Regions from separate parts of the Streptomyces sp. NPDC059989 genome, predicted to be linked through region 1. Evidence: riboswitches for the same ligand, from Rfam matches in the RefSeq annotation. Region 1 holds a riboswitch; each other region holds the start of a gene.
What was found. A riboswitch is a leader RNA that binds a small molecule or an ion and turns the genes downstream of it on or off. The one in region 1 is predicted to bind cobalamin.
Positions count from the first base shown of each region.

Region 1 (7,331 bases):
GCAGCGCCGTGATGTCCAGCGCGGCCAAGGCCGCGTCCACGCGCTCGCGGACCTCCGCCACCGGCAGGCCCAGGTTCATCGGGCCGAAGGACACGTCCTGTTCCACCGAGGCCGCGAACAGCTGGTCGTCCGGGTCCTGGACCACCAGCTGGACCGCCGTCCGCAGCCGGGTCAGGCCCGCGCGGTCGTAGGACACCGTCGCGCCGTCCAGGTGCAGCGCGCCCGAGCCCGGCCGCAGGCCCCCGCTCAGCAGCCGCATCAGGGTGGTCTTGCCGCTGCCGTTGCGGCCCAGCAGGACCAGTGCCCGGCCCTCGGCGATCCCGAAGTCGACGCCCGACAGCACGGCGGGGCCGTCCTCGTACGCGTAGCCCGCGCCCACCAGTTCCACCAACGGCCTCACAGGTACAGCTCCTTCAGTACGAGGGTCACGGCCGTCAGGGCCGCCGGCAGCGCCGCGGACGCGGCCAGGAACCGCCAGGACAGGGTCGCCTCCGGTACGAGCACTTGCAGCGTGCCGTCATAGCCGCGCCCGGCCAGGCCCGCCTGGAGCCGCGCCGCGCGGTCGAAGGCCCGTACGAACGAGGTCGCGGCGAGCCCGGCCAGCGAACGCCACGCCGCCGCCCGCCCGGTGGTGCCCAGGCGGGCCGCCTGCGCCTGGCGGACGCGGGCGAGGGAGTCGAGCAGCAGGAACCCGATCCGGTACATCACCAGGGCCACGTCGACCACCGGAGCCGGCACCCCCGCCCGGACCAGCCGCGGCAGCACGTCCGAGACCGGGGTGGTGAAGGCGAACAGCAGCACGCCGAGCGAGGCCGCCGAGGTGCGCAGCAGCAGCTCGACGGCGTGCCGGGGGCCGTCGGGGGCCCATGCGATCCACCCCTCGGGGCCGCCCACCGCGAACAGCAGCGGCAGCGCCCCGGTGAAGCAGAAGCCGAGCGGGATCCGGAAGGCCCGCCACAGCTGCCGCCCCGGCACCCCGGCGGGCCCCAGGAGCACGGCGAGGGTGGCGGCGGCGACCAGCGGCCCGCCGGGCCACGGCGGCAGGCACACCGCGGTGACCGTCAGCCCGATCCCCAGCAGGGCCTTCTCCAGCGGGTGGCGGTGGCGCCAGCGGCTGCTGTGTGCCGCCGCGTCGATCGGCAGCACCGCCTACGACTCCGTGGCGGACGGGGTCGCGGCCGCGGCGGCCGCCGCACCCTGGCGGCGGCCCTTGCGGACGCCGAAGTAGTACGCGAGCACGCCCGCGCCCAGAGCCGCCTGGAGGGCGAACAGGGCCGACTCCACCTCCCCGGAGGGGGGTTCGTACAGCGGCGAGAACCACGGCTCGTAGTCCGGCTTCAGCTCGGTGATGGCCGACTCCGCCTGCGCGTCGGCGCCGGTGAACGGCTCCTCCTTGTCGTCGCCCAGCCCCAGTGCGAGCGGGAGCACGGCCAGCGCCGCGACGAGGAGCAGCAGCAGGGTGTTGATCTTCGCGTTCCTGGTCATCAGACCGCCGCCTCCTGCTTCGACTTGCCCGAGGTGAGCTTCGCGACGCCGAGCCGGACCAGGTCCGACTTGCTCGACTGCATCAGCAGCCGCATCACGAGCACGGTCAGCAGGCCCTCGCTCACCGCGAGCGGGATCTGGGTGAGCGCGAAGATCTCACTGAACTTCACGAGCGAGCCCGTGAATCCGGTGGCCGCGTCGGGGAAGGCCAGCGCCAGCTGGACGGAGGTGACGCAGTAGGTGACCAGGTCGGCGAAGAAGGCGCCGCAGAACACGGCCACCATCAGCGGGGCGTTGGACTTCCGCAGCAGCCGGTAGATCCCGTAGCCCGCCCAGGGCCCGGCGATCGCCATCGAGAAGACGTTGGCGCCGAGGGTGGTGAGCCCGCCGTGCGCCAGCAGCAGCGCCTGGAAGAGCAGGGTGATCGTGCCGAGCACCGCCATGATCGGCGGCCGGAAGAGGATCGCCCCCAACCCCGTACCGGTGGGGTGGGAGCAGCTGCCCGTCACGGAGGGGATCTTCAGCGCGGACAGGACGAACGTGAACGCCCCGGACGCTCCGAGCAGCAGGGTGCTCTCCGGGTTGGCCTTCACCTCGCGGGTGAGGGCGCGCACACCGTGTACGACAAAGGGAGCGGACGCGGCGCCCCAGGCGACCGCGTGCAAAGGGGGCAGAAACCCCTCGGCTATATGCATGAGTGGGGAGACCTCTCCAGCACCTCGTGGATGGACAACGCGCCCCGGCCGGTCTCCTGGCTCACGGGTACTGATGCCCGGTCTCCGCCTTCCCGGGGCCGTGCGGTCTCCCGCGCGGGCCCAGTGGCTTCCCGTTGGGGGTCCCTCCCGGACGGAGTCCGGGGGAGATGGAGCCGTACTTCCCGATCACAGTGGCGAGGGCCGCACCGGTTTCCCACCGGTTTCCCGAACACCAAGGCCCGATGACCCTAGTCGGCCGTGCGGATGGGTAACAACTCGGGCGCGAGCCGTAGTCGTCCCGGCGGGTCCCCGGACGGGCGCCGCCCGGTGGCGGCGCGGGCCCGCCCCGCGGAGGCTGAGGGAGTGGCTGCCGACTACTCGTACCCGGACCTGACCGCCGTCTACGTGAACTGCACGCTCAAGCGCTCGCCCGAGACCAGCAACACCGAGGGCCTGATCGACAAGAGCCGCGCGGTCATGCACGCGGCCGGCGTCCGCACCTCGCTCATCCGCGCCGTCGACCACGACATCGCGACGGGCGTCTGGCCGGACATGACCGAGCACGGCTGGGAGAGCGACCAGTGGCCGGTCCTCTACAGCCAGATCATGGACGCCGACATCCTCGTGCTGTGCGGCCCGATCTGGCTCGGCGACAACAGCTCCGTGATGAAGCAGGTCATCGAGCGGCTCTACGCCTGCTCCTCGCTCCTGAACGAGCAGGGCCAGTACGCCTACTACGGGCGCGTCGGCGGCGCGCTGATCACCGGCAACGAGGACGGCGTCAAACACTGCGCCATGAACGTCCTCTACAGCCTCCAGCACCTCGGCTACGCGATCCCGCCCCAGGCCGACGCGGGCTGGATCGGCGAGGCCGGACCCGGGCCCTCCTACCTCGACCCGGGCTCGGGCGGCCCCGAGAACGACTTCACCAACCGGAACACCACCTTCATGTCGTGGAACCTGATGCACCTGGCCGCCCTGCTCAAGCGCGCGGGCGGCATCCCGGCGCACGGGAACCAGCGCTCGCTGTGGGACGCCGGCTGCCGCTTCGACTCCCCCAACCCCGAGCACCGCTAGGCCGTCTCCCCTCAGACCGCCGGAACCTCCGCCAGCGCCGACTCCAGGCGGGCCGGCAGCGGCCGGGCGTTCATCCGGCGGCAGCTCGCCGAGGCCTCCTCCAGCAGCGCCCGGGCTGCCGCCGCGTCCCCCGAGGCGAGCAGGGCGCGGGCGAGCGGCGGAGCCGCCAGGGCCCGTACGAGGCTCTGCCCCGACCGGCGGCCCAACTCGTCCGCCGCCCGCAGGTGCCGCAGCGCCTCGGCCGGCTCCCCGCGGTCCAGGGCGATCCGGCCCAGCCCGATCCGCGCCGCGCTCTGCCCGGCCAGATCGCCGGAGCCGCGCGTGTGGGCCAGGACCTCCCGGAAGCCCGCCGCCGCCTCGGCCGACCGGCCCAGCATCCGCTGCGCGTCCGCGACCCAGCGCAGCATGCACATCCGGGTCCAGGCCGCGCCGCCCAGCTCCGCCACGGCGAGGGCCTCGCGCAGCACCTCCAGGGCGCGGCCGGTCTCGCCGCGCGCCAGCAGCACCTGGCCGATGCCGCGCAGGGCGTGGGCCTGGCCGTGGCGGTCGCCCGCCGCCTCGAAGACGGCCGCGCCGCGCCGGCACCGGCGCAGCGCCTCGGCCGGGCGGCCCTGGATCCGGTCCAGGTAGGAGAGCACCCAGCCCGCGTACGCCACCCCGTGCGCGTCCCCGAGCTCCTCGAACAGCGCCTCACCGGCCGTCAGCACGGACCGGGCGGGCCCCCATTCCTCCCGGCAGGCCCGGTGCCGGCCCAGCCCCACCAGCATGACCGCCTCGCCCCGCCGGTCCCCGGCGGCCCGGGCGGCGGCCAGCCCCAGCTCCTGGACCGCCTGCCACCCGGCCAGGTCGCTGCGCAGGTCGAAGAGGTACTCGCCCGTCGCCGCGAGCTCCCAGCAGGCGTACGGGTCCACCCGCGTGGCCTGCCGGACCGCGCCGGCCAGCGCCGCCCGCTCGGCGCCCAGCCAGCGCACCGGCTCGGCCCGCGGCCCGGCGAGCACCGCCGGGTCCGGCACCCGGGCGGCGGTCCGGCCCGCGATCCCCGGGTAGTCCACGCCCTGGTGGGCCCGTCGGCCCTCGCGCACCAGCGCCACCCAGCAGGACAGCACCCGGCGTTCGACCGCCTGCCCGGGCCCGGCGAGTTCCCGCCCGAAGGCACGGACCAGGTCGTGCATGCGGTAGCGCAGCTGCCCGGCCTCGTCGCGGCCGGCCACCTCCAGCAGGTACCCGGCCACCAGGGCGTCCAGGGCGTCCTCCGCCGGGTCGAGGGGGCGGTCCAGCACGGCCGCCGCCGTCCAGGCGGCGAAGTCCGGGGCGTCCAGCAGGGCCAGGCCGCGCAGCAGGGCCCGCGCGTCGCCCGGCAGTGAGCGGTAGCCGAGCCGCAGCCCGGCCCGCACCCCGTCGAGCACGTCCAGCCGGGACCGCTCGTCCCCCAGGCGGGCCGCCAGCCGGGCCAGTTCCCGGTGGGGCAGCGCGGCCAGCTCGGCGCCGACGATCCGCAGGGCGAGCGGGAGCCGCCCGCACAGCCGCACCAGCTCCCGGGCCGCCTCCGGCTCGGCGGCCACCCGCCCGGCTCCGGCGATCCGGCCGAGCAGCCCGAGCGCACCCGCCTCGTCCAGCAGCGGGAGCTCCAGGGCGACCCGCCGGTCCAGTGCGGGCAGCCGGCGCCGGCTCGTGACGAGGACCCCGCACCCGGAACCGGGCAGCAGGGCCCGGACCTGGGACGCGTCGGCGGCGTTGTCCAGCACCACCAGCACCCGCCGTCCGGCCAGCAGGCTCCGGTACAGCGCCGCGCGCTCCCCGGCGCCGGCGGGCACCGCCGGGCCGTCGACGCCGAGGCCGTGCAGGAACCCGGCCAGGACCTCCGCCGGATCCGCGGCGGCCGTGGGGTCGGCTCCGCGGAGGTCGACGTAGAGCTGCCCGTCCGGGAAGGCTCCGCGCAGGCGGTGCGCGACCCGCAGGGCGAGCGCGGTCTTGCCGATGCCCGCCTGCCCGGTGACCACGCAGACCCCGCCGTCCGCTTCCCGCAGTCCCTCGGCGAGTGCGGCCGCCTCGGCCTCCCGCCCCACGAAAGCCGGGGTGGCGGCGGGCAGTTGGGCGGGCGGGCGGTCGGGTGCCCCGTCGCGCGGGCCGGGCTCGCTGCGCGCGGCACCGTGCTCCGGCCGTAGGCCACCAGGTGGGGCTCCGTCGGCATCGGCCGGACCGGCCCGCCACCGCGCGGCCCCCGCCGAGGCCGGCGGATCCGCGTCCGCAAGCAGCCGTGCGTGCAGCGCGCGCAGCCCGGGGCCCGGGTCCAGCCCGGCCTCCGCGGCCAGTCGCCGGCGCGCCGCGTCGAAGGCGGCCAGCGCCTCGCCGCGCCGCCCCGAGCGGTGCAGGGCCAGCATGTGCAGCTCCACCAGCCGCTCCCGCAAAGGGTGTTCGGCCGTCAGCTCCGCCAGTTCCCCGCACACCGAGGCGTGGCGCCCGAGGGCGAGGTCCGCGGTCAGCGCCCGCTCCACGCAGTCGAGCCGGTCCTGCTCCAGCCGCGCCGCCGCGGACTCGAAGACCCGCCCGCGCAGCCCGCCCAGCGCCACCGGCCCCCGCCACAGCTCCAGGGCCGCCCCCAGGAGCCGGCGCCTCTCGGCCGGGTCGTCCACGGCCTCCGCCGCCCGCCGCAGCAGCGCGAACTCCCGTACGTCCACCAGGGCCCGTCCCGGATCCAGGACGAACCCGGCGTCCGTGCGGGCCACTTGGAGCCCCCGTCGGCGCAGTGCGGCCGCCACGTTCTGGAGCTGCTCCCGCCCCGTGGCCGGCGGGTCGTCCCACACCGCCTGCGCCAGTCCGGCGGCCGGCACCACCCGCCCGGCCTCCAGCGCCAGCGCGGCCAGGACCCGCCGGCCGCGCGGCCCGCCCACTACGTCAACACGCAGGGCACGCTGGAGGAGTCCATGCACCCCAACGCCCACGGGCAGCGGGCCATGGCGGCCTGCCTCGGCCTGGTGGGCGCGGCGGCTCCCGGCCGGTACGCGTGCACGCAGGACTGGTTCGGCGACGGTGACCCGAGCCGGATGCGGATCCGGCCGGCGGGCTGACCGCACGGGGGCCCGGGGCGTGCGACGCCGCGGGCCTCCGGCCCGTCACCTCACCGGTTGACGTGGGAGATGTCCACGACGAACCGTTCCGGCGAGTGCAGGGTGTAGGCGCGGTAGTAGGGGATGGTGTCGAAGGCGGCGCCGAAGGTGACGTACCCCTCGTAGTCGCCGGTCATCGCGATGCCCTTGAGCTTGGGGAGGTTGATCTTCTGCAGCTTGGGGCCGTGGTAGACGTTGTTGCCCGCGTCGTCGTGCGCGGCGGCGGGGTTGAGGCGGATCTCCAGGAAGTACTTCCCGGCCAGCGGCACGGGCTTGCCGGACCCGTCGTAGACCAGTTGCGCGACGGGGGTGACGGTCACCGGGGGGACGTACCCCTGCAGGTCGATGACGATCCGGTCGAAGGTCGGATGCCCGCCCCAGCGGGCGTTGACCACGAGCGGGGTCTGGGAGGCGGCGGCGGAGGAGGCGGCGGTGGCGGCCGAGGCCGGTGCGGCCAAGGAGAGTCCGGCGACGAGCAGGATGCCGGTGGCCAGGGCCGCGAAACGCCGGCGATGCGGATGGATCATGACGTCCCCTCGATTCTCGAGAGACGGGGACAGAAAGGTGTCACCGCGTAGGACGCCGGGGCGCGGGACGCGGTTCCCGCGCATGGGTGTGCCTCGGGAGCCGGGCTCCCGGGGCACATCTCAGCGCGTGGACGGCATCAGCACTCGATGACGTTGACCGCGAGACCGCCGCGGGCGGTCTCCTTGTACTTGACCTTCATGTCGGCGCCGGTCTCCTTCATGGTCTTGATGACCTTGTCGAGGGAGACCTTGTGGCTGCCGTCGCCGCGCATCGCCATCTTGGCGGCGGTGACGGCCTTGACGGCGGCCATGCCGTTGCGCTCGATGCAGGGGATCTGGACCAGGCCGCCGACCGGGTCGCAGGTGAGGCCGAGGTTGTGCTCCATGCCGATCTCGGCGGCGTTCTCGACCTGCTCCGGGGTGCCGCCCAGGACCTCGGC
Region 1 covers NZ_JBHWUO010000022.1:91,043-98,373, reverse strand. Annotated here, with positions in the region: gene ACFWBN_RS21120 (ATP-binding cassette domain-containing protein) at 1-400, opposite strand, end outside; gene cbiQ (cobalt ECF transporter T component CbiQ) at 397-1,146, opposite strand; gene ACFWBN_RS21110 (energy-coupling factor ABC transporter substrate-binding protein) at 1,150-1,485, opposite strand; gene ACFWBN_RS21105 (energy-coupling factor ABC transporter permease) at 1,485-2,180, opposite strand; cobalamin riboswitch at 2,209-2,456, opposite strand; gene ACFWBN_RS21100 (flavodoxin family protein) at 2,544-3,257, shown strand; gene ACFWBN_RS21095 (BTAD domain-containing putative transcriptional regulator) at 3,269-6,187, opposite strand; gene ACFWBN_RS21090 (hypothetical protein) at 6,182-6,325, shown strand; gene ACFWBN_RS21085 (hypothetical protein) at 6,376-6,891, opposite strand; gene ACFWBN_RS21080 (L-serine ammonia-lyase) at 7,029-7,331, opposite strand, start outside.

Region 2 (7,331 bases), on a different contig from region 1:
TACGCCGACCTCATCTGGGTGGAGACCGGCACCCCGGACCTCGACCAGGCCCGCGAGTTCGCCGAGGCGATCCACGCGCGGTACCCCGACCAGATGCTCGCCTACAACTGCTCGCCCTCCTTCAACTGGAAGGCCGCCCTGGACGACGACCAGATCGCCAAGTTCCAGCGCGAGCTGAGCGCGATGGGCTACCGCTTCCAGTTCATCACCCTGGCCGGCTTCCACTCCCTCAACCACGGCATGTTCGACCTCGCCCGCGGCTACGCCGAGCACGGCATGACCGCGTACGTCGACCTCCAGGAGCGCGAGTTCGCCGCCCAGGAGCACGGGTTCACCGCAGTCAAGCACCAGCGCGAGGTCGGCACCGGCTACTTCGACCTCGTCTCCACCGCCGTCAACCCCGCCTCCTCCACCACCGCGCTCGCCGGCTCCACCGAGGAGGAGCAGTTCCACTAGCACGGGCGCCGTCCACCGGTACCGACCCGGCGGGGGCCGGACCACCGTCCCGGTCCGGCCCCCGCCCCTTCCGCGACCGCCCTCTCCCTCAGGAGACCGCATGTCCACCCACGCACTGACCCGCCGTGTCCAGGTCCTCGGCGCACCGGGCGACCGTCACGAGGAGATCCTCACCCCCGAGGCGCTGGAGTTCATCGGCCGTCTCGACGCCGCCTTCGGCGAGCGCCGGCTGGAGCTCTTCAAGGAGCGCCGCCGCCGGGCGGCCAACCTGGCCTCGGGCACTCCGCTCGACTTCCCCATCGCCACCTCGACCGTCCGCGCCGTTCCCTCCTGGCGGGTGGCGCCTCCGGCGCCGGGCCTGACCGACCGCCGGGTCGAGATCACCGGCCCGCCCGACCGCCGGATGACCGTCAACGCCCTCAACTCCGGTGCGCGGGTGTGGATGGCGGACTTCGAGGACGCCACCGCGCCCACCTGGGAGAACGTGATCGGCGGCCAGCTGAACCTGCGGGACGCGATCGACCGGCGCATCGACTTCACCACCCCCGAGGGCAAGGAGTACCGGCTCGGGCAGGACCTCGCCACGATCGTGGTCCGCCCCCGCGGCTGGCACCTCCTGGAGGAGCACCTGGAGATCGACGGCCGTCCCGTTCCCGCTTCGCTGGTGGACTTCGGCCTGTACTTCTTCCACTGCGCCCAGCGGCAGATCGACGCCGGCCACGGCCCGTACTTCTACCTCCCCAAGCTGGAGAACCGGTACGAGGCCCGCCTCTGGAACGACATCTTCGTCCTCGCCCAGGACCTGCTCGGCATCCCCCGGGGCACGGTCCGCGCCACCGTCCTCATCGAGACGATCACCGCCGCGTTCGAGATGGAAGAGATCCTCTACGAGCTGCGCGAGCACAGCTCGGGCCTCAACGCCGGCCGCTGGGACTACCTCTTCAGCCTGATCAAGACCTTCGCGCACCGCACGGACTTCCTGCTCCCCGACCGGGCCAAGGTCACCATGACCGCCCCCTTCATGCGGGCGTACGGCGAACTCCTCGTCCGCACCTGCCACAAGCGCGGCGCCCACGCCATCGGCGGCATGGCCGCCCACGTCCCCGGCAAGGACCCGGCCGCCCACGAGGCCGCCCTGGCCAGGGTCCGGCTGGACAAGGAGCGGGAGGCCGAGGACGGCTTCGACGGCTCCTGGGTGGCCCACCCCGGCCTGGTCCCGGTCTGCCGGACCGCCTTCGACGCGGTACTCGGCGACCGGCCGCACCAGCTGGACCGCACCCGCGACGACGTCGAAGTCCGGGCCTGCGACCTGCTCTCGGTGCGCCGGATCAGCGGCCCGCCGACACCGGAGGGCGTACGCGCCAACGTGGCCGTGGCGCTGCGGTACTTCGACGCCTGGCTGCGCGGACACGGCGCGGTCGCCCTGTACGGGCTGATGGAGGACGCGGCCACGGCCGAGATCGCCCGGGTGCAGCTCTGGCAGTGGGTGCGCCACCGCGTCATCACCCGCGAGGACGTCCTCGGCCTCCTCGACGCCGAGTGCGCCGCGCTCGCGGCGGAACAGCCCGACGCCCTGGTGGCCGAGGCCCGCCGGATCCTGGAGGAGACCGCCCTCGGCCCCCTCCTGCCGTCCTTCTTCACCCCCGGGGCCTACGCCCGCCACCTCGTCCGCCGTACGGAGGCCCGCTCGTGACCATCCCCCTCAGCCGGGTCGGAGTCGTCGGAGGCGGCCAGATGGGCGCCGGCATCGCCGAGGTGTGCGCCCTCGCCGGGCTCGACACCCTCGTCTGCGAGGCCGACGCCCCCGCCGCCCGGGCGGCCCGCGAACGCGTCGCGACGTCCCTGGAACGGGCCGTCCAGCGCGGGAAGCTCGACCGCCTCTCCGCCGAGGACGCCCTCGCCCGCCTCGTCTTCACCAGCAGCCTCGACGAACTCGCGGACCGCCGCCTCGTCATCGAGGCCGTCACCGAGAACGCCGGGGCCAAGACGGAGCTCTTCACCGCACTCGACAAGATCGTCGAGGACCCGGAGGCCGTCCTCGCCTCCAACACCTCCGCCATCCCGATCATGCGCCTGGGCATGGCCACCGGCCGCGCCGACCGGGTCGTGGGCCTGCACTTCTTCAACCCGGTCCCCGTCCTGCCCCTCGTGGAGATCGTCTCCTCGCTGCACACCTCGGCGCGGACCGTGCGGGCGGTGGAGTCCTTCGTCCGCGACGCGCTGGGCAAGACCGCGATCCACTCCCGGGACCGGGCCGGCTTCGTCGTGAACAGCCTCCTCGTCCCCTATCTGCTCTCGGCCGTCCGCATGGCCGAATCCGGATACGCCACGCCCGCCGACATCGACGCGGGCATGGAACTCGGCTGCGCCCACCCCATGGGCCCGCTCAAGCTCGCGGACCTGATCGGCCTGGACACGGTCGCCGCCATCGCCGGGTCGATGTACGAGGAGTTCAAGGAGCCGCTGTACGCCCCGCCGCCGCTGCTCCAGCGGATGGTGCAGGCGGGGCTGTTGGGCCGGAAATCGGGTCGTGGTTTCCACACGTACAGCGGGTAGGCTTGCGAACGCAGCTGGTTCGCCCCCGTCCGCCAGGCGGGATGCGTCGTAAGAGGGAACCCGGTGGGAATCCGGGACTGCCCCGCAGCGGTGAGTGGGAACGACCGCCGTCATACGCACTGGACCCGGACGGGTCTGGGAAGCGACGGCCAGTAGGTGTCTGCCCGAGTGGCAGGCGTGCCCACGAGTCCGAAGACCTGCCCGTTGCCCGAGCGCGATCGACCGCGCCCGGTTTCCCGGTGACCTCGTGGGCGGGTCGGCGTGCACCTCAGGCGGAGCCTCCGTCGCGTACCCCTGGTACGCGGTCCCGGCGGTCCGCCCGTTCCGGCACCCTTCGCGCCTTCGGCCCCCACCGGGTCCATGGATACACGCTCGCGAAGGAGAGTTCCGTGACCACCCAGTCCGCAGCCGCGGCAGTACAGGCCACCGTGTACGGCTACCCCCGCCAGGGTCAGAACCGCGAACTGAAGAAGGCGATCGAGGGCTACTGGAAGGGCCGTGTCACCGCGGAAACCCTCCGGGAGACCGCCCGCGACCTGCGCCGGGCCAACTGGGCCCAGCTGGCCGAGGCCGGCATCACCGAGGTTCCGACCGGCGACTTCTCGTACTACGACCACGTGCTGGACACCAGCGTGATGGTCGGCGCCGTCCCCGCCCGGCACCGGGCGGCGGTCGCCGCCGACGCCCTCGACGGCTACTTCGCGATGGCCCGCGGCACCCAGGACGTGGCGCCGCTGGAGATGACCAAGTGGTTCGACACCAACTACCACTACCTCGTCCCCGAACTCGGCCCCGACACCGTCTTCACCGCCGACTCCGCCAAGCAGGTCGCGGAGCTGCGCGAGGCCCGCGCGCTCGGGCTGACCGCCCGGCCCGTGCTCGTCGGCCCGATCACCTACCTGCTGCTGGCCAAGCCGGCGCCGGGCGTCGCCCCCGGCTTCGAGCCGCTGACCCTGCTCGACCGGCTGCTGCCCGTCTACGCACAGGTGCTCGCCGATCTGCGGGCCGCCGGCGCCGAGTGGGTGCAGCTGGACGAGCCCGCCCTCGTCCAGGACCGGACCCCGGCCGACCTGGGGGCCGCGGCCCGCGCCTACCGGGAGCTCGGCGCGCTCACCGACCGGCCCAAGCTGCTGGTCGGCTCGTACTTCGACCGGCTGGGCGACGCCCTGCCGGTGCTCGCCAAGGCGCCCGTCGAGGGCCTGGCGCTGGACTTCACCGAGCGGGCCGCCGGCAACCTCGCCGATCTCGCCGCCGTGGGGGGCCTGCCCGGCAAGCGCCTGGTCGCGGGCGTGGTCAACGGCCGCAACATCTGGATCAACGACTACGCGAAGTCCCTCGCCACGCTGGGCACGCTGCTGGGCCTCGCCGACCGCGTGGACGTCGCCGCGTCCTGCTCCCTGCTGCACGTCCCCCTGGACGCCGCCGCCGAACGGGACATCGACCCGCAGGTCCGCCGCTGGCTGGCCTTCGCCCGGCAGAAGACCGCCGAGATCACCACCCTGGCCCGCGGCCTGGCCGGCGGCACCGACGCCATCGCGGCCGAACTCGCCGCCAACCGGGCCGACCTGGCCTCCCGCGCGCGCTCGGCGATCACCCACGACCCGGCCGTACGGGCCCGCGCCGCCGCGACCACCGCGGCCGATGCCCGCCGTCCGCAGCCCTACGCCGACCGGGCCACCGCCCAGCGGGCGCACCTCGGCCTGCCCCCGCTGCCCACCACCACGATCGGCTCCTTCCCGCAGACCCCGGAACTGCGCACCGCCCGCGCCGACCTGCGCGCCGGACGCATCGACACGGACGGCTACGAGGAGCGCATCAAGACCGAGATCCGCGAGGTCCTCGCCTTCCAGGAGAAGGCGGGCATCGACGTGCTCGTGCACGGCGAGCCCGAACGCAACGACATGGTCCAGTACTTCGCCGAGCAGCTGAGCGGCTACCTGGCCACCCAGCACGGCTGGGTCCAGTCGTACGGGACGCGCTACGTCCGCCCGCCGGTCCTCGCCGGCGACATCTCCCGTCCCGACCCGATGACCGTGCGCTGGACGGCGTACGCCCAGGCGCAGACGGGCCGTCCCGTCAAGGGCATGCTCACCGGCCCGGTCACCATGCTCGCCTGGTCCTTCGTACGCGACGACCAGCCGCTCGGCGACACCGCGCGCCAGGTCGCCCTCGCCCTGCGCGACGAGGTGAACGACCTGGAGGCGGCCGGGACTTCGGTGATCCAGGTGGACGAGCCGGCCCTGCGCGAGACCCTCCCGCTGCGGGCGGACGGGCACGCGGAGTACCTGGCCTGGGCCACCGAATCGTTCCGCCTCACCACGAGCGGGGTCCGGCCGGAGACGCAGATCCACACGCACATGTGCTACGCCGAGTTCGGCGACATCCTCCAGGCCATCGACGACCTCGACGCCGACGTCATCAGCCTGGAGGCCGCCCGCTCCCACATGCAGGTGGCGGACGAACTCGCGGGTGCGGGCTACCCGCGCGAGGTCGGCCCCGGCGTGTGGGACATCCACTCGCCCCGCGTCCCCTCGGCCGACGAGGCGGCGGCCCTGCTGCGCAAGGGACTCCAGGCGATCCCGGCCGAGCGGCTGTGGGTCAACCCCGACTGCGGGCTGAAGACCCGCGGCTGGCCCGAGACCAGGGCCTCCCTGGAGCACCTGGTCGCCGCGGCCCACACGGTCCGGTCGGAGCTGGCCTCCGGCTGACCGACCGCGCCGGGAAGAGCTCCGTGCGCGCTCTTCCCGGCGCGTCCGGCCCGAATCCCGGGCACCCTGGCACCGGTCCCGGGAACCAGGAGCAGCGCTCATCCGACTCATGGCGGGGACGGTCCGCGAACGAAGGATCCGGACGTCCCCGGGCACACGTGAGGCGGAGAGGGACGGATGGGCGGGCTGGACATACGCATGCGGGAGGTCGCCTGCCGTCACGGCCGGGTGGAGGCCGTCGCCGGGGTCGATCTGGAGATCGCGGCCGGCGAGCGGGTGGCCCTGACCGGGACCAACGGCTCGGGCAAGTCCACCCTGCTGCGCGCCGTCCTCGGGCTGCACCGGCACATGACCGGCAGCATCGAGGTCGGCGGGCGCGGTACCGGTACTGCGGCCGAGTGGGCCTGGCGGCGGCGGGCCTGTGCCTGGATTCCGCAGAAGCCGGCGGCCGGCCGGTTCCCACTGCTGGGCGCCGAGCTGCTGGCCAGCAGCTCGGCCCCGGTCGAGGCCGGGGAGGCGGCCGAGCGGCTGGGCGTAAGGGGGCTGGCCGGGCGGCCGCTGCACACCCTGTCCGGGGGCCAGTTGCAGCGCATGTACCTGGCGCGGGCCATCGGCTCGGTGGCCGCGGGGGCCGGGGTGCTGCTCGCCGACGAGCCCACCGCGGCGCTGGACTTCCAGGGGCAGGAGGAGGCGGCCGACGTCCTGGCCGACCTGCCCGTCACCCTGGTGGTGGTCACCCACGACCGGGCGCTCGCGCAGCGGTGCGACCGGGTCCTGGAGATGGCCGCCGGACGGCTGCGGGAGGTCCGGTGATCCTGGCCGCGGACGTCGGTGAACTGCTCCGGCTGGCGCCGGTGCAGCGGGCGGGGATCGCCCTGCTGCTGGCGGCGGTCGGGCTGCCGGTGATCGGCGTGGTGATCGTCGGGCTGGACATCATGCCGGTGCGCTTCGCGATGATGCACGTCGCGCTGCTGGGCATCGCCGTCGGTCTGCTCACCGGGCTGGACCCGATGCTGTGCGCGCTCGTCGCGTGCGCCCTGTCCGGTGCGGGGGTGGCCCCTCTGGCGCGCACCCCCGACGGCCTGTCCGGGGCGATGGGCCTGCTGATGAGCCTGGCCATCGCGGCCGCGCTGCTGGTACTGGCCGTGTCGGGGGTCAACGCCTCCGGGGCCTTCGCCCTGCTGTGGGGGTCGATCCTGTCCGTCGGGACCGCGGACCTGGTCGTCCTCGGGGTCCTCGCCTTCGCCGTGCCCGGCCTGTTCTGGTGGCGGCGCCGGGACGTGGCCCTGCTGCTGTACGACCGGGAACTCGCCCAGTGTTCGGGCGTCGCCGTGCGCGGGCTGACCCTCGTACTGCTCGTGCTGGTCGCCGTCTCGGTCGCCGGGGCCATCAAGCTCACGGGCGCCCTCCTCGTCGACGCCCTGACGCTGCTGCCCGCGCTCGCGGCCCGCCGTCTCGGCACCTCACTGAAGTCGATCACCCTGTGGGCGGTCGGCATCGGCATCGCCGTGAACCTGACCGGGTTCCTGATCGCCCTCTGGCTGGACTGGCCGCCCGGGCCGGTCCTCGTCCTGACCGCGGGGGCCGTCGTCCTCGCCGTCCACCTCATCC
Region 2 covers NZ_JBHWUO010000009.1:49,917-57,247, reverse strand. Annotated here, with positions in the region: gene aceA (isocitrate lyase) at 1-456, shown strand, start outside; gene aceB (malate synthase A) at 557-2,149, shown strand; gene ACFWBN_RS10380 (3-hydroxybutyryl-CoA dehydrogenase) at 2,146-3,012, shown strand; cobalamin riboswitch at 3,011-3,232, shown strand; gene metE (5-methyltetrahydropteroyltriglutamate--homocysteine S-methyltransferase) at 3,402-5,720, shown strand; gene ACFWBN_RS10370 (metal ABC transporter ATP-binding protein) at 5,898-6,533, shown strand; gene ACFWBN_RS10365 (metal ABC transporter permease) at 6,530-7,331, shown strand, end outside.
Region 2: another riboswitch for cobalamin. It lies ahead of metE (5-methyltetrahydropteroyltriglutamate--homocysteine S-methyltransferase); the one in region 1 lies ahead of ACFWBN_RS21105 (energy-coupling factor ABC transporter permease).

Region 3 (7,331 bases), on a different contig from region 1:
TGCCGACCAGGGCGCGGGCCTTCGGGAGGTCGTCCGCGTCCAGTGCGCGCAGGGCGTCGCCCGCCGCGTTCGTCACCGCCTCGTGTTCGGCGATGAACTCCTTGATGAGGGGGATCTGGCGGCAGCCGCAGTAGTGGCACATCGCCCCAGGATCACCCCTCGTCAGGTGTTTACTCCGCTTCGCCTTCCAGGTTGCCCTCCGTGTCCAGGTAGACCTGGCGGAGGGATTCGAGGATCTGGGGGTCCGGCTTTTCCCACATGCCGCGGGATTCCGCCTCCAGGAGGCGTTCCGCGATGCCGTGCAGGGCCCACGGGTTGGCCTCCTCCAGGAAGGCGCGGTTCTCCGGGTCCAGGACGTAGGTTTCCGTGAGCTTGTCGTACATCCAGTCCGCGACCACGCCCGTCGTGGCGTCGTAGCCGAAGAGGTAGTCCACCGTTGCCGCCAGCTCGAAGGCGCCCTTGTAGCCGTGGCGGCGCATCGCCTCGATCCACTTGGGGTTGACCACGCGGGCCCGGAAGACGCGGGACGTCTCCTCCACCAGGGTGCGGGTCTTGACCGTCTCCGGGCGGGTGGAGTCGCCGATGTACGCCTCCGGGGCCGTGCCGCGCAGGGCGCGGACCGTGGCCACCATGCCGCCGTGGTACTGGAAGTAGTCGTCCGAGTCCGCGATGTCGTGCTCGCGGGTGTCCGTGTTCTTCGCCGCCACCGTGATGCGCTTGTAGGCGGATTCCATTTCGTCGCGGGCCGGGCGGCCTTCCAGGCCGCGGCCGTACGCGTAGCCGCCCCACACCGTGTAGACCTCCGCGAGGTCGGCGTCCGTACGCCAGTCGCGGGAGTCGATCAGCTGGAGGATGCCGGCCCCGTACGTACCCGGGCGCGAGCCGAAGATACGGGTGGTGGCGCGGCGTTCGTCGCCGTGGGCGGCCAGGTCCGCCTGGGCGTGGGCGCGGATGAAGTTGTCCGAGGCCGGCTCGTCCAGGGACGCCGCCAGCCGGACCGCGTCGTCGAGGAGGCCGATGACGTGCGGGAACGCGTCGCGGAAGAAGCCCGAGATGCGGAGGGTGACGTCGATGCGGGGGCGGCCCAGTTCGGCGAGGGGGATGGGCTCCAGGCCCGTGACCCGGCGCGAGGCCTCGTCCCAGACCGGGCGGATGCCCAGCAGGGACAGGGCTTCCGCCACGTCGTCGCCCGAGGTGCGCATCGCGCTCGTGCCCCACAGGGACAGGCCGACCGAGGCCGGCCACTCGCCGTTGTCCGTGCGGTAGCGGGTGAGGAGGGACTCGGCCAGGGCCTGGCCCGTCTCCCACGCCAGGCGGGACGGGACGGCCTTCGGGTCGACCGAGTAGAAGTTGCGGCCGGTCGGGAGGACGTTGACCAGGCCGCGGAGCGGCGAGCCCGAGGGGCCGGCCGGGATGAAGCGGCCGTCCAGGGCGGCCACGACGTGGGCGATCTCGTCCGTGGTGCCGGCCAGGCGCGGGACGACCTCGCGGGCGGCGAAGTCCAGCACCGCGGCGACGTCCGCCGAGTGTTCCGCCGCGACCGAAGCCACCGCCGACGGGTCCCAGCCCGCGTCCTCCATCGCCTGGACCAGGGCGCGCGCCTGCTCCTCCACGGCGTCCGCCGAGGTGCGGGTCGCCGCGGACTCGTCCAGACCGAGGGCTTCGCGCAGACCCGGAAGGGCCGTCGTACCGCCCCAGATCTGGCGGGCGCGCAGGATCGCGAGGACCAGGTTGACGCGGGCCGCACCCGTCGGGGCGCCGCCGAGCACGTGCAGGCCGTCGCGGATCTGGGCGTCCTTGACCTCGCACAGCCAGCCGTCGACGTGGAGCAGGAAGTCGTCGAAGCCGTCGTCGTCCGGGCGCTCCTCCAGACCCAGGTCGTGGTCGAGCTTCGCCGCCTGGATCAGGGTCCAGATCTGCGCGCGGATGGCCGGCAGCTTGGCCGGGTCCATCGCGGAGATCTGGGCGTACTCGTCCAGGTGCTGCTCCAGGCGCGCGATGTCGCCGTACGACTCCGCGCGGGCCATCGGCGGCACCAGGTGGTCGACGAGCGTGGCGTGCACGCGGCGCTTGGCCTGCGTGCCCTCGCCCGGGTCGTTGACCAGGAAGGGGTAGATCAGGGGGAGGTCGCCGAGCGCGGCGTCGGGCGCGCAGGACGCCGACAGGCCGGCGTTCTTGCCCGGGAGCCATTCGAGGTTGCCGTGCTTGCCCAGGTGGATCATCGCGTCGGCGCCGAAGCCGCCGTCCTCCGCGCGTGCCTGGATCCAGCGGTACGCGGCCAGGTAGTGGTGCGACGGAGGCAGGTCCGGGTCGTGGTAGATCGCGATCGGGTTCTCGCCGAAGCCGCGCGGCGGCTGGATGAGGATGAGGAGGTTCCCGCGGCGCAGGGCCGCCAGGACGATGTCCCCCTCCGGGTTCGCCGAGCGGTCCACGAACATGTTGCCGGGGGCCTCGCCCCAGTGCTCCTCGACGCTCTCGCGCAGCTCGGCGGGAAGCTCGGCGAACCAGCGCCGGTAGTCGGCGGCCGGGATGCGGACCGGGTTGCGGGCCAGCTGCTCCTCGGTCAGCCAGTCCTGGTCGTGGCCGCCGGCCTCGATCAGGGCGCGGATCAGCTCGTCGCCGTCGCCCGAGACCAGGCCGGGGATCTGGTCGGCGGGGCCGAAGTCGTAGCCGCCGGCGATGAGGGTGCGCAGCAGCTCCACGGCGCTGGCCGGGGTGTCGAGACCGACCGCGTTGCCGATGCGGGAGTGCTTGGTGGGGTACGCGGAGAGGACGAGGGCGACCTTCTTGTCGCGGCGCTCGATGTGGCTGAGGCGGGCGTGGCGTACGGCGATCCCCGCGACCCGCGCGGCCCGCTCGGGGTCGGCAACGTAAGCGGGCAGGCCGTCCTCGTCGAGCTCCTTGAAGGAGAACGGGACGGTGATCAGGCGGCCGTCGAACTCGGGCACGGCGACCTGGGTGGCGGCGTCGAGGGGGGACAGGCCCTCGTCGTTCTCCTCCCAGGTGCTGCGGGAACCGGTGAGGCACAGGGCCTGGAGGATCGGCACGCCGAGGGCGGCGAGGGCGCCCGCGTCCCAGGACTCGTCGTCCCCGCCCGCGGAGGCGGTGGCGGGGCGGGTGCCGCCGGCCGCGAGGACGGTCGTGACGATGGCGTCGACGCCCTCCAGCGCGGCCAGGAGCTCCGGCTCCGGGGTGCGGAGGGAGGAGACGTAGAGGGGGAGCGCCTGCGCGTCCTTGGCCTCGATGGCCTCGCACAGGGTGTGCACGAAGGCGGTGTTCCCGCTCATCTGGTGGGCGCGGTAGTAGAGCACGGCGACCTTGGGGCCGGTGGTGTGCTGCGCGGTGCGCTCCAGGGGGCCCCAGGTGGGGGCGCCGGCGGGGGGCTCGAAGCCGTGGCCGGTGAGCAGGACCGTGTCCGAGAGGAAGCGGGCCAGCTGGTCGAGGTTGGCGGGGCCGCCGTGGGCGAGGTAGCCGTGCGCTTCGGCGGCGATGCCGATGGGGACCGTGGAGGCCTCCATCAGCTGGGCGTCCGGGGCCTGTTCGCCGGTCAGGACCACGACCGGGCGGGTCTGGCCGGGGGCGAGGAGCAGGTCGAGGCCCTCCTGCCAGGCGCGGAGCCCGCCGAGGAGGCGTACGACGACCAGGTCGACTCCGTCGAGGAGGCCGGGGAGGTCGTCGAGGGGAAGGCGGGAGGGGTTCGCGAACCGGTACGGGACGGGGGCGTCCCCCGTGTTCGCTGCGCGAGCGCTGAGCAGATCGGTGTCGGACGTCGACAGCAGCAGGATCATGCGGCGGCAGGCCTTCCTCGGGGTTTCCGCGCCCCGGGCAGTGAGGACAGCGGGAGTTCCTGACTCACCCTTTGGCCGTTGGCTGCCGGGTTCACAGTGGCGGGACCGCGCCGGACTTCCACCGGGCTTCCTCCCATGTCGCCGTCCTCGGCGACGGCGGGCCGTGTGGTCCGCCGGAAGGTCATCTTAGGGGGCCCTTTCCCTGGCCGGGAGTGGGGGTGGTCTGGGGGCGGCGCCGTTGCCGGGGCTCTGCCGGTGCGTTCGCACTGGCGTGGACGGGCGGATTCGGCTGCGGCGCCGTCGCCGGGGCTCTGCCCCGGGCCCCGCGCCTCAAACGCCGGCGGGGCTGAAAAGACCTGGGGCTCCGCCCCAGACCCCGCGCCTCAAACGCCGGCGGGGCTGGATATGGCCGACGTAGGGCTGGATGTGGCCGGCTTGGTGCTGGATGTGGCCGGCGTGGTGCTGGAGGTGGCCCGCGTGGGGCTGGAGGTGGCCCGCGTGGGGCTGGAGGTGTGGGGCGGGCACGCCTTGGATGGGGCGGCCGGCGGGGGTGGATGTGGCTGGTCGGGAGGGGTGGGGTGGTGACGGACACAGGTCGGGGGAGGGGAATCGTGGGTATGCTCGCCGCCATGCCCCAGCCCCCTTCCGACGCAGTGCGGGACGAGCCCGTCATACGGGAGCGCGGCGACGCCTGCCCCGGCGCCCTGCGCCTGCACGCGGCCGACGACGGGTTCCTGGCGCGGGTCCGGATTCCCGGCGGGCTGCTCGACGCCGCGCAGGCCGCCGCGCTGGCGGAGGCCGCGGATTGGTTCGGGGACGGGTACCTGGAGCTGACCTCGCGCGGGAACGTGCAGCTGCGCGGGCTTTCCGACGGTTGCGGTGGCGAGTTGGCCGAACTGCTCGGCGCCGCCGGGCTGCTGCCCCGGCCGAGCCACGAGCGGATCCGGAACATCGTCGCCAGCCCGCTGGCCGATCCGGCCCCGGTGCGCGCCCTGGACCGGGCGCTGTGCGCCGAGCCGAAGGCCGCCGCGCTGTCCGGCCGGTTCCTGTTCGCCGTCGACGACGGGCGAGGGGACGTGGCCGCCCTCGACCCCGACGTGACCCTGCTCGCGCAGCCCGGCGGCCGGGTGCTCGTTCGGCTCGGTGCGGCGCCGGCCGCCGTCGAGGTGGCCGCCGCCGATGCCGCGGCCGCCGGCCTGGAGGCCGCCCTCCACTTCCTCGACGCCGCGGCCGCCGCCGGGACGCGGGCCTGGCGGATCGCCGAGCTGCCCCCCGAACACGCCCTGGACGTCGAGGAGTTCGCCGCACGGCTGGAGAGTGCCGGAATTCGTGCGCGGTATGTTCCCGACGCCCCCCGTCCGTACGCGGACCCGCCCGCGCCCGGCGTGCACGCGGGCGCGCTCTGCGTCCTGATCCCCCTCGGCCGGCTCGACACCGCGCAGTGGCGGCAGCTGCCCGGCGATCTGCGGATCACACCGTGGCGCAGCATCGTCGTCACCGACACCGCCGCCCGTCCCGCCGGGCTCGTCACCTCGCCCGACAGCCCCTGGGAGTCCGTCACCGCCTGCACCGGCCGGCCCGGCTGCGCCAAGTCCCTGGCCGACGTACGCGCCGACGCGCGGGCCGTCGCCGAGCGGACGCGGGGCCCCCTGCCCGTGCACTGGTCCGGCTGCGAACGCCGCTGCGGGCATCCGCGCGGCACGGCCTGGGTGGACCTGGTGGCCACGCCCGACGGGTACCGGCTCGGCGCGGACCCGGTGGCACGCCACGAACTGGCCGCGACCCTCGCCGCCGCGCGCAACCCACTCCATGTTCCTGGTTCCTGAAGACAAAGACCACAGTCCCGAAGACGCAGTGAAGAGATGAGCGAGTACACAGTGTTTGAGTACGAGAAGGACGGCGCAGCGATCTACCGCCAGTCCTTTGCCACGATCCGCGCCGAGGCGGACCTCTCCGGGCTGCCCGCCTCCGTCGCCCAGGTCGCGGTGCGCATGATTCACGCCTGCGGCATGACCGACCTGCCGAAGGACCTCGGCTACACCCCGGACGTCGTGCTGCGCGCCCGCGCCGCCCTCACCGCCGGTGCGCCGATCCTGTGCGACGTGCAGATGGTCGCCAGCGGCGTCACCCGCAAGCGGCTGCCCGCCGGCAACGACGTGATCTGCACCCTCTCCGACCCGGCGGTCCCCGAACTCGCCGCGAAGATGGGCACCACGCGCAGCGCCGCCGCCCTCGAAGTCTGGCGCGACCGGGGCCTGTTGGAGGGCTCGGTGATCGCCGTCGGCAACGCGCCGACCGCGCTCTTCCGGCTGCTGGAGATGATCGAGGAGGGCGCCCCGCGCCCGGCCGCCGTCATCGGCGTCCCCGTCGGCTTCATCGGCGCCGCCGAGTCCAAGGACGCCCTCGCCGAACACCCCTCGGGTCTCGACCACTTGATCGTGCGGGGCCGCCGCGGCGGCAGCGCCATCGCGGCCGCCGCCGTCAACGCGATCGCGAGCGAGGAAGAATGAGCGACATCGCCAAGGGGCGGCTGTACGGGGTCGGGCTCGGGCCCGGCGACCCCTCCCTGATGACCCTGCGCGCCGTCGAGGTGATAGGCGAAGCGGACGTCGTCGCCTACCACAGCGCCCGCCACGGCCGTTCCATCGCCCGCTCGATCGCCGCGAAGCACCTGCGCGCGGACCACGTCGAGGAGCCGCTGGTCTACCCGGTCACCACCGAGACCACGGACCACCCCGGCGGCTACCAGGGCGCGATGGAGGAGTTCTACGAGGCCGCCGCCGCGCGCCTCGCCGCCCACCTGGACGCGGGCCGGACCGTGGCCGTGCTCGCGGAGGGCGATCCGCTCTTCTACAGCTCGTACATGCACATGCACAAGCGGCTCGCCGACCGCTACGAGACCGAGGTCATCCCCGGTGTCACCTCCGTGAGCGCCGCCGCCGCCCGGCTCGGCACCCCGCTCGTGGAGGGCGAGGAAGTCCTGACCATCCTCCCCGGCACCCTGCCCGAGGAGGAGCTCACAGCCCGCCTCGCCGCCACCGACTCGGCGGTCGTGATGAAGCTCGGCCGGACCTTCCCGGCCGTGCGCGGGGCGATGGACAAGAGCGGCCGGCTGGCCGAGGCCCGCTACGTCGAGCGCGCCACGATGGAGGGGGAGCGGACCGGCCGGCTCGCCGACACCGACCCCGAATCCGTGCCCTACTTCGCCGTCGCGGTGGTGCCCAGCCGGATCGGCAACCCGGGCAGCGTCCCGTCCGGTCCCGGCGAGGTCGCGGTCGTCGGCACCGGTCCCGCCGGGCCGCTGTGGCTGACCCCCGAGACCCGGCGGGCGCTGGCCGACGCCGAGGTGCTGGTCGGGTACACGACGTACCTGGACCGGGTGCCCGTGAAGCCGGGCCAGATCCGGCACGGCTCCGACAACAAGGTGGAGTCGGAGCGCGCCGAGTTCGCCCTCGACCTGGCCCGCCGCGGACAGCGGGTGGCCGTGGTCTCCGGCGGCGACCCGGGGGTCTTCGCCATGGCCACCGCGGTCCTGGAGGTCGC
Region 3 covers NZ_JBHWUO010000026.1:9,525-16,855, reverse strand. Annotated here, with positions in the region: gene cobN (cobaltochelatase subunit CobN) at 171-3,788, opposite strand; cobalamin riboswitch at 3,821-3,979, opposite strand; gene ACFWBN_RS23270 (cobalamin biosynthesis protein CobG) at 4,418-5,614, shown strand; gene ACFWBN_RS23265 (precorrin-8X methylmutase) at 5,651-6,298, shown strand; gene ACFWBN_RS23260 (precorrin-2 C(20)-methyltransferase) at 6,295-7,331, shown strand, end outside.
Region 3: another riboswitch for cobalamin. It lies ahead of cobN (cobaltochelatase subunit CobN); the one in region 1 lies ahead of ACFWBN_RS21105 (energy-coupling factor ABC transporter permease).

Region 4 (7,331 bases), on a different contig from region 1:
CCGAAGATGATCCAGAAGGAGACCCAGGTCCGGGTCATCGGCTACGGCGCCATGCTGACCGAGTCCTTCGTGGCCATCATGGCGATGATCGCGGCCTGCATCATCGAGCCCGGCCTCTTCTTCGCGGTCAACTCCCCCGGCGGCGTCATCGGCACCACGGTCGAGACCGCCTCGCAGGCCGTGACGAACTTCGGCTTCGCGATCAGCCCGGAGGCGCTCGCGCAGGCCGCGAAGGACGTGGAGGAGACCAGCCTGCTGTCCCGTACGGGCGGCGCGCCGACCTTCGCACTCGGAATGTCGGAGATCTTCTCGGCCGTCATCGGCGGCGCCGGCATGAAGGCCTTCTGGTACCACTTCGCCATCATGTTCGAGGCGCTGTTCATCCTGACGACGGTCGACGCGGGCACCCGCGTCGGGCGGTTCATGCTCCAGGACACCCTCGGCAACGTGCACAAGTCCTTCAGGAACGTCAGCTGGAAGCCGGGCGTCTGGCTGGCGAGCGCCATCGTCGTCGGCGGCTGGGGCTACTTCCTGTGGGTCGGCATCAAGGACCCGCTGGGCGGCATCAACCAGCTCTTCCCGCTGTTCGGCATCGCGAACCAGCTGCTCGCGGCGGTGGCCCTGGCCGTCTGCACCACGCTGCTGGTCAAGTCCGGCCGGCTGAAGTGGGCCTGGGTGACGGGTGTTCCGCTGGCGTGGGACGTGGCCGTCACGCTCACCGCGAGCTACCAGAAGATCTTCTCGGAGGACGTGAAGGTCGGCTTCTTCGCGCAGCGCGACAAGTACCAGAGCGGGATCGACGCCGGGAAGGTACTGCCGCCCGCGAAGAACATGGACGACATGCACACCGTGGTCACCAACGCCACGGTGGACGGCGCGCTGTCCGCGCTGTTCGCGATCCTGATCATCATCGTGCTGGCGGACGCGGCCCGGACCTGCTTCAAGGCCATCGGCAGCCCGGAGTCCGTGAAGCTCTCCGAGGTCCCGTGGACCGAGTCGAAGATCATCGCCCCGGCCGGGCTGATCCCGACCGCCGAGGAGAAGGCGGAGCTCACCGCGGCCGGCCTCGACTCGGGCGGCGGCCGCGCGAAGGAGCCGGTGGCCTGATGAGCCTGCGCGGCACGCTGGCGAGGGCCCGGTTCTACCTACGGGAGTTCTCGGGCGAGGCGGCCTACGACCGGTACGTCGCCCACGCCCGCTCCCACGACCCGGACGCGGAGGTCCCGAGCCGCCGGGAGTTCGAACGCGCCCGCACGGACGCCCGCGAGGCGGATCCCCGCGAGGGCTTCCGCTGCTGCTGAGCGCATACGAAGGGCCCCGCCGCCCGGCGGGGCCCTTCGGCGTGCTCAGCGCACCCAGTCTTTGAGGGGCTCGGTCTGGAGGGTGATGCCGACGGGGTCGGGGAGCTTGACTTCCTTACCGAAAGGAACGGTGCGCACGGTCTCGTAACGGCCGCCATCCGGGTCGCTGTGGACGAGAACCTGGCACTTGAGCCGGTCGATGAGCAGGTAGACGGGGATACCGGTCTCCGCGTAAGCGCGCGGCTTCTCGACCCGGTCGCGCTGTTCGGTGTCGGAGTCCCACGAGGTCACCTCGACGGCCATCAGGATCGGGCCCGGATCCACCCAGTCACCCTGTCCGACGAACGCGTCCTCGTGCGCCAGAACCCCGTCCGGAATGGCACGACCCTCCCGGTAGTGTTCCGCCTTGATCCCCTGCCCTGGGTGCAGCCAGAAGTCCGGGTGGTGCTGCATACAGATCCGGGTCAGCCACAGAATGATCCGCCCGTGGTCCCCGTCCGGCATGGCCTTGCTCCTCAGTACCCCACCGATGAATTCCAGTCGCAGCCCTTCTTCCTCGCGGGCGGCTATACGGGCCAGGTGCTCGAAGGACTCGGTCGACAGGTGGGGATGTTCGGTCATGACGGCCATGCCTCGCTCGCCTTCCTCGACGGTGCTGTATCCGACGATAGCGCCGGGCACCGACACCCGTCCGGCACACTCGACCGCATGGACATGGTGATCAGGGCGGTGCGGGCCGCCGAGTACGCGGAGCTGGGCGAGATCACGGCGCAGGCCTACCTCGCCGACGGGCATCTGGACTTCAACGAGGACGACCACTACCTGAACGTGCTGCGGGACGTGGCGGGGCGGGCCGCCGAGGCCGAGGTGCTCGTCGCCGAGCAGGACGGCCGGATCCTGGGCGGCGTCACCTTCGCCGCGCCCGGGAGTCCGCTCTGCGATATCGCCGGGCCGGACGAGGCCGAGTTCCGGATGCTCGCCGTGGCCCGGGAGGGGCGCGGCCGGGGCGCCGGCGAGGCCCTGGTGCGGGCGTGCATCGACCGGGCTCGGGCCGTCGAGGGCGTCACCGCGATCGTGCTGTCCACCCAGCGCAGCATGGCCGGCGCCCACCGGATCTACGCGCGGCTGGGCTTCGTACGCACTCCCGAGCGGGACTGGGCCCCGATCGAAGGCCTGACCCTGCTGACGTATCGGCTCGCGCTGTAGCCACGCCGACACTACATGTGGGGGGTCGCGCATCAACGGCCCCCCACATGTATGCTCATGGCTGCTGTCGCCGCAGGGGAATCCGGTGTGAATCCGGAACTGTCCCGCAACGGTATGAAGTACACCCATTGGTGTACGCGCAAGTCCGAAGACCTGCCGACAGCGCGCCCGGCTCGACCGAACCGGGTGCCGATACGTCCGGGCCTCGCGGTTGGGCCGGTGGACGCCATGCGGTGTACGCGTTCCTGCCACGCCCGCATGCGCCCGCTCGCGCCCCGCCGACGGCCGGCCGAGCGAGGGAGAGCTCCCGCCGTGACCATCGCGCCTTCCGCACCGCGCGCCGAGTCCACTTCTGGCGACAACACCGAGGGCCCGGGGGCCACGCTGCTGCGTACCCTCACCGAGCTGACGGCCGACCTCCCCGACACCGACCCCGGCCGGGTCGCCGCCGCCGCGCTGCGCGGCCGCAGCGCGGCCGCCGACGAGGCCGAGCTGCGCGGGCTCGCCACGGAGGCCGCCGCCGGGCTGATCTCCGAGGACCCGGCGTACTCCCGGCTCGCCGCCCGCCTGCTGACGCTGGCCGTGCGCGACGAGGCCGTCGGCCAGGGCTCCACCTCCTTCTCCGCCTCGGTCGAGGTCGGCCACCGCGAAGGGCTCATCGCCGACCGCACGGCCGAGTTCGTACGGACCCACGCGGCCCGCCTGGACTCGCTGGTGGAGCACACCCTCGCCGAGGGCGCGGACGACCGGTTCGGCTTCTTCGGCCTGCGCACCCTGCACAGTCGCTACCTGCTGCGCCACCCCATCACCCGCCAGGTCATCGAGACCCCGCAGTACTTCATGCTGCGCGTGGCCTGCGGCCTCGCCGAGGACGACAGCATCGCGGCCGTCGAGGAAGTGGCCTCGCTGTACCGGCTGATGAGCCGCCTCGACTACCTGCCGTCGTCCCCCACGCTCTTCAACTCCGGCACCCGGCACCCGCAGATGTCCTCCTGCTACCTGCTGGACTCCCCGCTGGACGAGCTCGACTCGATCTACGACCGCTACCACCAGGTCGCGCGCCTGTCGAAGCACGCCGGCGGCATCGGCCTCTCGTACTCCCGCATCCGCGCCCGCGGTTCGCTGATCCGCGGTACGAACGGCCACTCCAACGGCATCGTGCCGTTCCTGAAGACCCTCGACGCCTCCGTCGCCGCCGTGAACCAGGGCGGGCGCCGCAAGGGCGCCGCCGCCGTCTACCTGGAGACCTGGCACGCGGACATCGAGGAGTTCCTGGAGCTCCGCGACAACACCGGTGAGGACCAGCGCCGTACGCACAACCTGAACCTGGCGCACTGGGTGCCGGACGAGTTCATGCGCCGCGTGAACGCGGACGCCGACTGGTCGCTGTTCTCCCCGGCCGACGTGCCCGAGCTGGTCGACCTGTGGGGCGACGAGTTCGACGCCGCCTACCGCAAGGCCGAGGAGTCGGGCCTGGCCCGCAAGACCATGCCGGCCCGCGACCTGTACGGCCGGATGATGCGCACCCTCGCGCAGACCGGCCAGGGCTGGATGACCTTCAAGGACGCCTCCAACCGCACGGCGAACCAGACCGCCGAGCCGGGCACGGTCGTCCACTCCTCCAACCTCTGCACCGAGATCATCGAGGTCACCAACGACGGCGAGACGGCCGTCTGCAACCTCGGCTCGGTCAACCTGGGCGCGTTCGTCATCGACACGGCGGACGGTCGCGAGATCGACTGGGAGCGGATCGACGAGACCGTCCGCACCGCGGTCACGTTCCTCGACCGCGTGGTGGACATCAACTTCTACCCGACCGAGCAGGCGGGCCGTTCCAACGCCCGCTGGCGGCCGGTGGGCCTGGGCGCCATGGGCCTCCAGGACGTCTTCTTCAAGCTGAAGCTGCCCTTCGACTCCCCCGAGGCGAAGGCCCTGTCCACCAAGCTCTCCGAGCGCATCATGCTGGCCGCCTACGAGGCCTCCTGCGACCTCGCCGAGCGCAGCGGCCCGCTGCCGGCCTGGGGGCAGACCCGCACCGCGCGCGGCGTCCTGCACCCGGACCACTACGACGTCGAGCTGAACTGGCCGGAGCGCTGGGACGCGCTGCGCGCCCGGGTCGCGAAGACCGGCATGCGCAACTCGCTGCTGCTGGCCATCGCCCCGACGGCGACGATCGCCTCGATCGCGGGCGTGTACGAGTGCATCGAGCCGCAGGTCTCCAACCTCTTCAAGCGCGAGACGCTGAGCGGCGAGTTCCTCCAGGTCAACGGCTACCTGGTGGAAGAGCTGAAGCAGCTCGGCGTGTGGGACGCGCAGACCCGCGAGGCGCTGCGCGAGTCCTCCGGCTCGGTCCAGGGCTTCGGCTGGATCCCGGCCGAGGTCCGCGAGCTGTACCGCACGGCGTGGGAGATCCCGCAGCGCGGCCTGATCGACATGGCGGCTGCCCGTACGCCGTTCCTGGACCAGTCGCAGTCGCTGAACCTGTTCCTGGAGACGCCCACCATCGGCAAGCTCAGCTCGATGTACGCGTACGCCTGGAAGCAGGGCCTGAAGACCACGTACTACCTGCGCTCGCGCCCCGCGACGAAGATCGCCCGCGCCGCGTCCGGCTCCGCCGTCCCGGCGGCCGCCACACCGCTCCCGCAGGCCGTCGACGCCGACGCGCTGGCCTGCTCCCTTGAGAACCCCGAGTCCTGCGAGGCCTGCCAGTAATGAGCTCCAACGACAAGAAGAACCTGCTCGACCCGGGCTTCGAGCTGACTCTCCGACCCATGCGCTACCCGGACTTCTACGAGCGCTACCGGGACGCGATCAAGAACACCTGGACGGTCGAGGAGGTCGACCTCCACTCGGACGTCGCCGACCTCGCGAAGCTGACGCCGGCCGAGCAGCACATGATCGGCCGCCTGGTCGCGTTCTTCGCGACGGGCGACTCGATCGTGTCGAACAACCTGGTGCTGACGCTCTACAAGCACATCAACTCCCCTGAGGCGCGCCTGTACCTGTCGCGCCAGCTGTTCGAGGAGGCCGTGCACGTCCAGTTCTATCTGACGCTGCTCGACACCTACCTGCCCAACCCGGACGACCGCGCGGCCGCCTTCGACGCGGTCGAGGAGATCCCCTCCATCCGCGAGAAGGCGCAGTTCTGCTTCAAGTGGATGGACTCGGTCGAGAAGATCGACCGGCTGGAGACGAAGGCCGACCGCCGCCGCTTCCTGCTGAACCTGATCTGCTTCGCGGCGTGCATCGAGGGGCTGTTCTTCTACGGCGCCTTCGCCTACGTGTACTGGTTCCGCTCGCGCGGTCTGCTGCACGGCCTGGCCACCGGCACCAACTGGGTGTTCCGCGACGAGACCATGCACATGAACTTCGCCTTCGAGGTCGTGGACACGGTCCGCAAGGAGGAGCCGGAGCTCTTCGACGACGCGCTCCAGCAGCAGGTCACCGACATGCTGAAGGAGGCCGTGGAGGCGGAGCTGCAGTTCGGCCGCGACCTGTGCGGTGACGGCCTGCCGGGCATGAACACCGAGTCGATGCGCGAGTACCTGGAGTGCGTCGCGGACCAGCGCCTGGTCCGTCTCGGGTTCCCGCCGGTGTACGGCTCGCAGAACCCGTTCTCCTTCATGGAGCTGCAGGGCGTCCAGGAGCTGACGAACTTCTTCGAGCGCCGTCCGTCGGCCTACCAGGTCGCGGTCGAGGGCACGGTCGACCTGGACGAGGACTTCTAGTCGGGGCGACGGCGCGGAGCGTCTGCTGATCGCGGGCCCGGCGGGTGAGGAGATCACCTGCCGGGCCTTCGTCGTTCACTTGCCGGGCGCGTGGCGCAGGGCGATACGGGCCGCACGGGGGCGGGGCTGCGGGCGCCGGTGGCCGTGGCGGATGAGCTGCTCGCGCTGCTGGGCTGCGCGGATCTGGCGGTCGATCCTGCGGTCGCGGACGATCCCGTAGAGCGCCGGGGCGAGCAGCAGGGCGGCGACGGCGAGGACGGCGAGGTAGTTCAGGAAGCTGTTCATGACTCCACTCTCGTCGGGGCGACCAACATCAAACAGTGGCAGGACTGTCACGAAGGAGCGAATTACTGCCACACTGGAGTCATGCTGACCAATGTGGCGGTGGCGCTCGTCGACGGAGTGGCGCCCTTCGAGTTCGGAATCTTCTGCGAGGTCTTCGGGATCGACCGCAGCGAGCACGGCCTGCCGGTGTACGACTTCGCCGTGTGCGCGGCCGAGGAAGGCCCCCTGACCATGGCCGACGTCGGCTTCGCCGTCGCTCCCACGCACGGCCTGGAGCGGCTGGAGGAGGCGGACCTGATCTGCGTGCCCGCCGACCGGCAGGCGCCCACGCGGCAGTACCCCGAGTCCTACCTCGATGCCCTGCGCCGGGCCGTGGACCGGGGCGCGCGGGTGCTCAGCGTGTGCAGCGGCGCCTTCGTGCTCGGCGCGGCGGGGCTGCTGGACGGCCGGCGCTGCACCACCCACTGGATGCACGCCCCGGCCCTGGCCCGGCGCTTCCCGCGGGCGCTGGTCGATCCGGACGTGCTGTACGTCGACGAGGGCCAGGTGATCACCTCGGCCGGCACCGCCTCCGGCATCGACGCCTGCCTGCACGTGGTCCGCCAGGAGCACGGGGCCGAGGTGGCCAACACCATCGCGCGGCGGATGGTCGTACCGCCGCACCGGGACGGCGGGCAGGCCCAGTTCATCCAGCGCCCCCTCCCCCGCACGGCCTGCGACACGGTGGGCGAGGTGATCGGCTGGATGGCCCGCCACCTGGAGGACGAGATCACCGTCGAGCAGCTGGCGGAGCGTGCGCACATGTCCCCGC
Region 4 covers NZ_JBHWUO010000005.1:49,571-56,901, reverse strand. Annotated here, with positions in the region: gene ACFWBN_RS06320 (carbon starvation CstA family protein) at 1-1,107, shown strand, start outside; gene ACFWBN_RS06315 (YbdD/YjiX family protein) at 1,107-1,301, shown strand; gene ACFWBN_RS06310 (Uma2 family endonuclease) at 1,347-1,931, opposite strand; gene ACFWBN_RS06305 (GNAT family N-acetyltransferase) at 2,010-2,507, shown strand; cobalamin riboswitch at 2,549-2,683, shown strand; gene ACFWBN_RS06300 (ribonucleoside-diphosphate reductase subunit alpha) at 2,820-5,219, shown strand; gene ACFWBN_RS06295 (ribonucleotide-diphosphate reductase subunit beta) at 5,219-6,235, shown strand; gene ACFWBN_RS06290 (hypothetical protein) at 6,311-6,520, opposite strand; gene ACFWBN_RS06285 (helix-turn-helix domain-containing protein) at 6,602-7,331, shown strand, end outside.
Region 4: another riboswitch for cobalamin. It lies ahead of ACFWBN_RS06300 (ribonucleoside-diphosphate reductase subunit alpha); the one in region 1 lies ahead of ACFWBN_RS21105 (energy-coupling factor ABC transporter permease).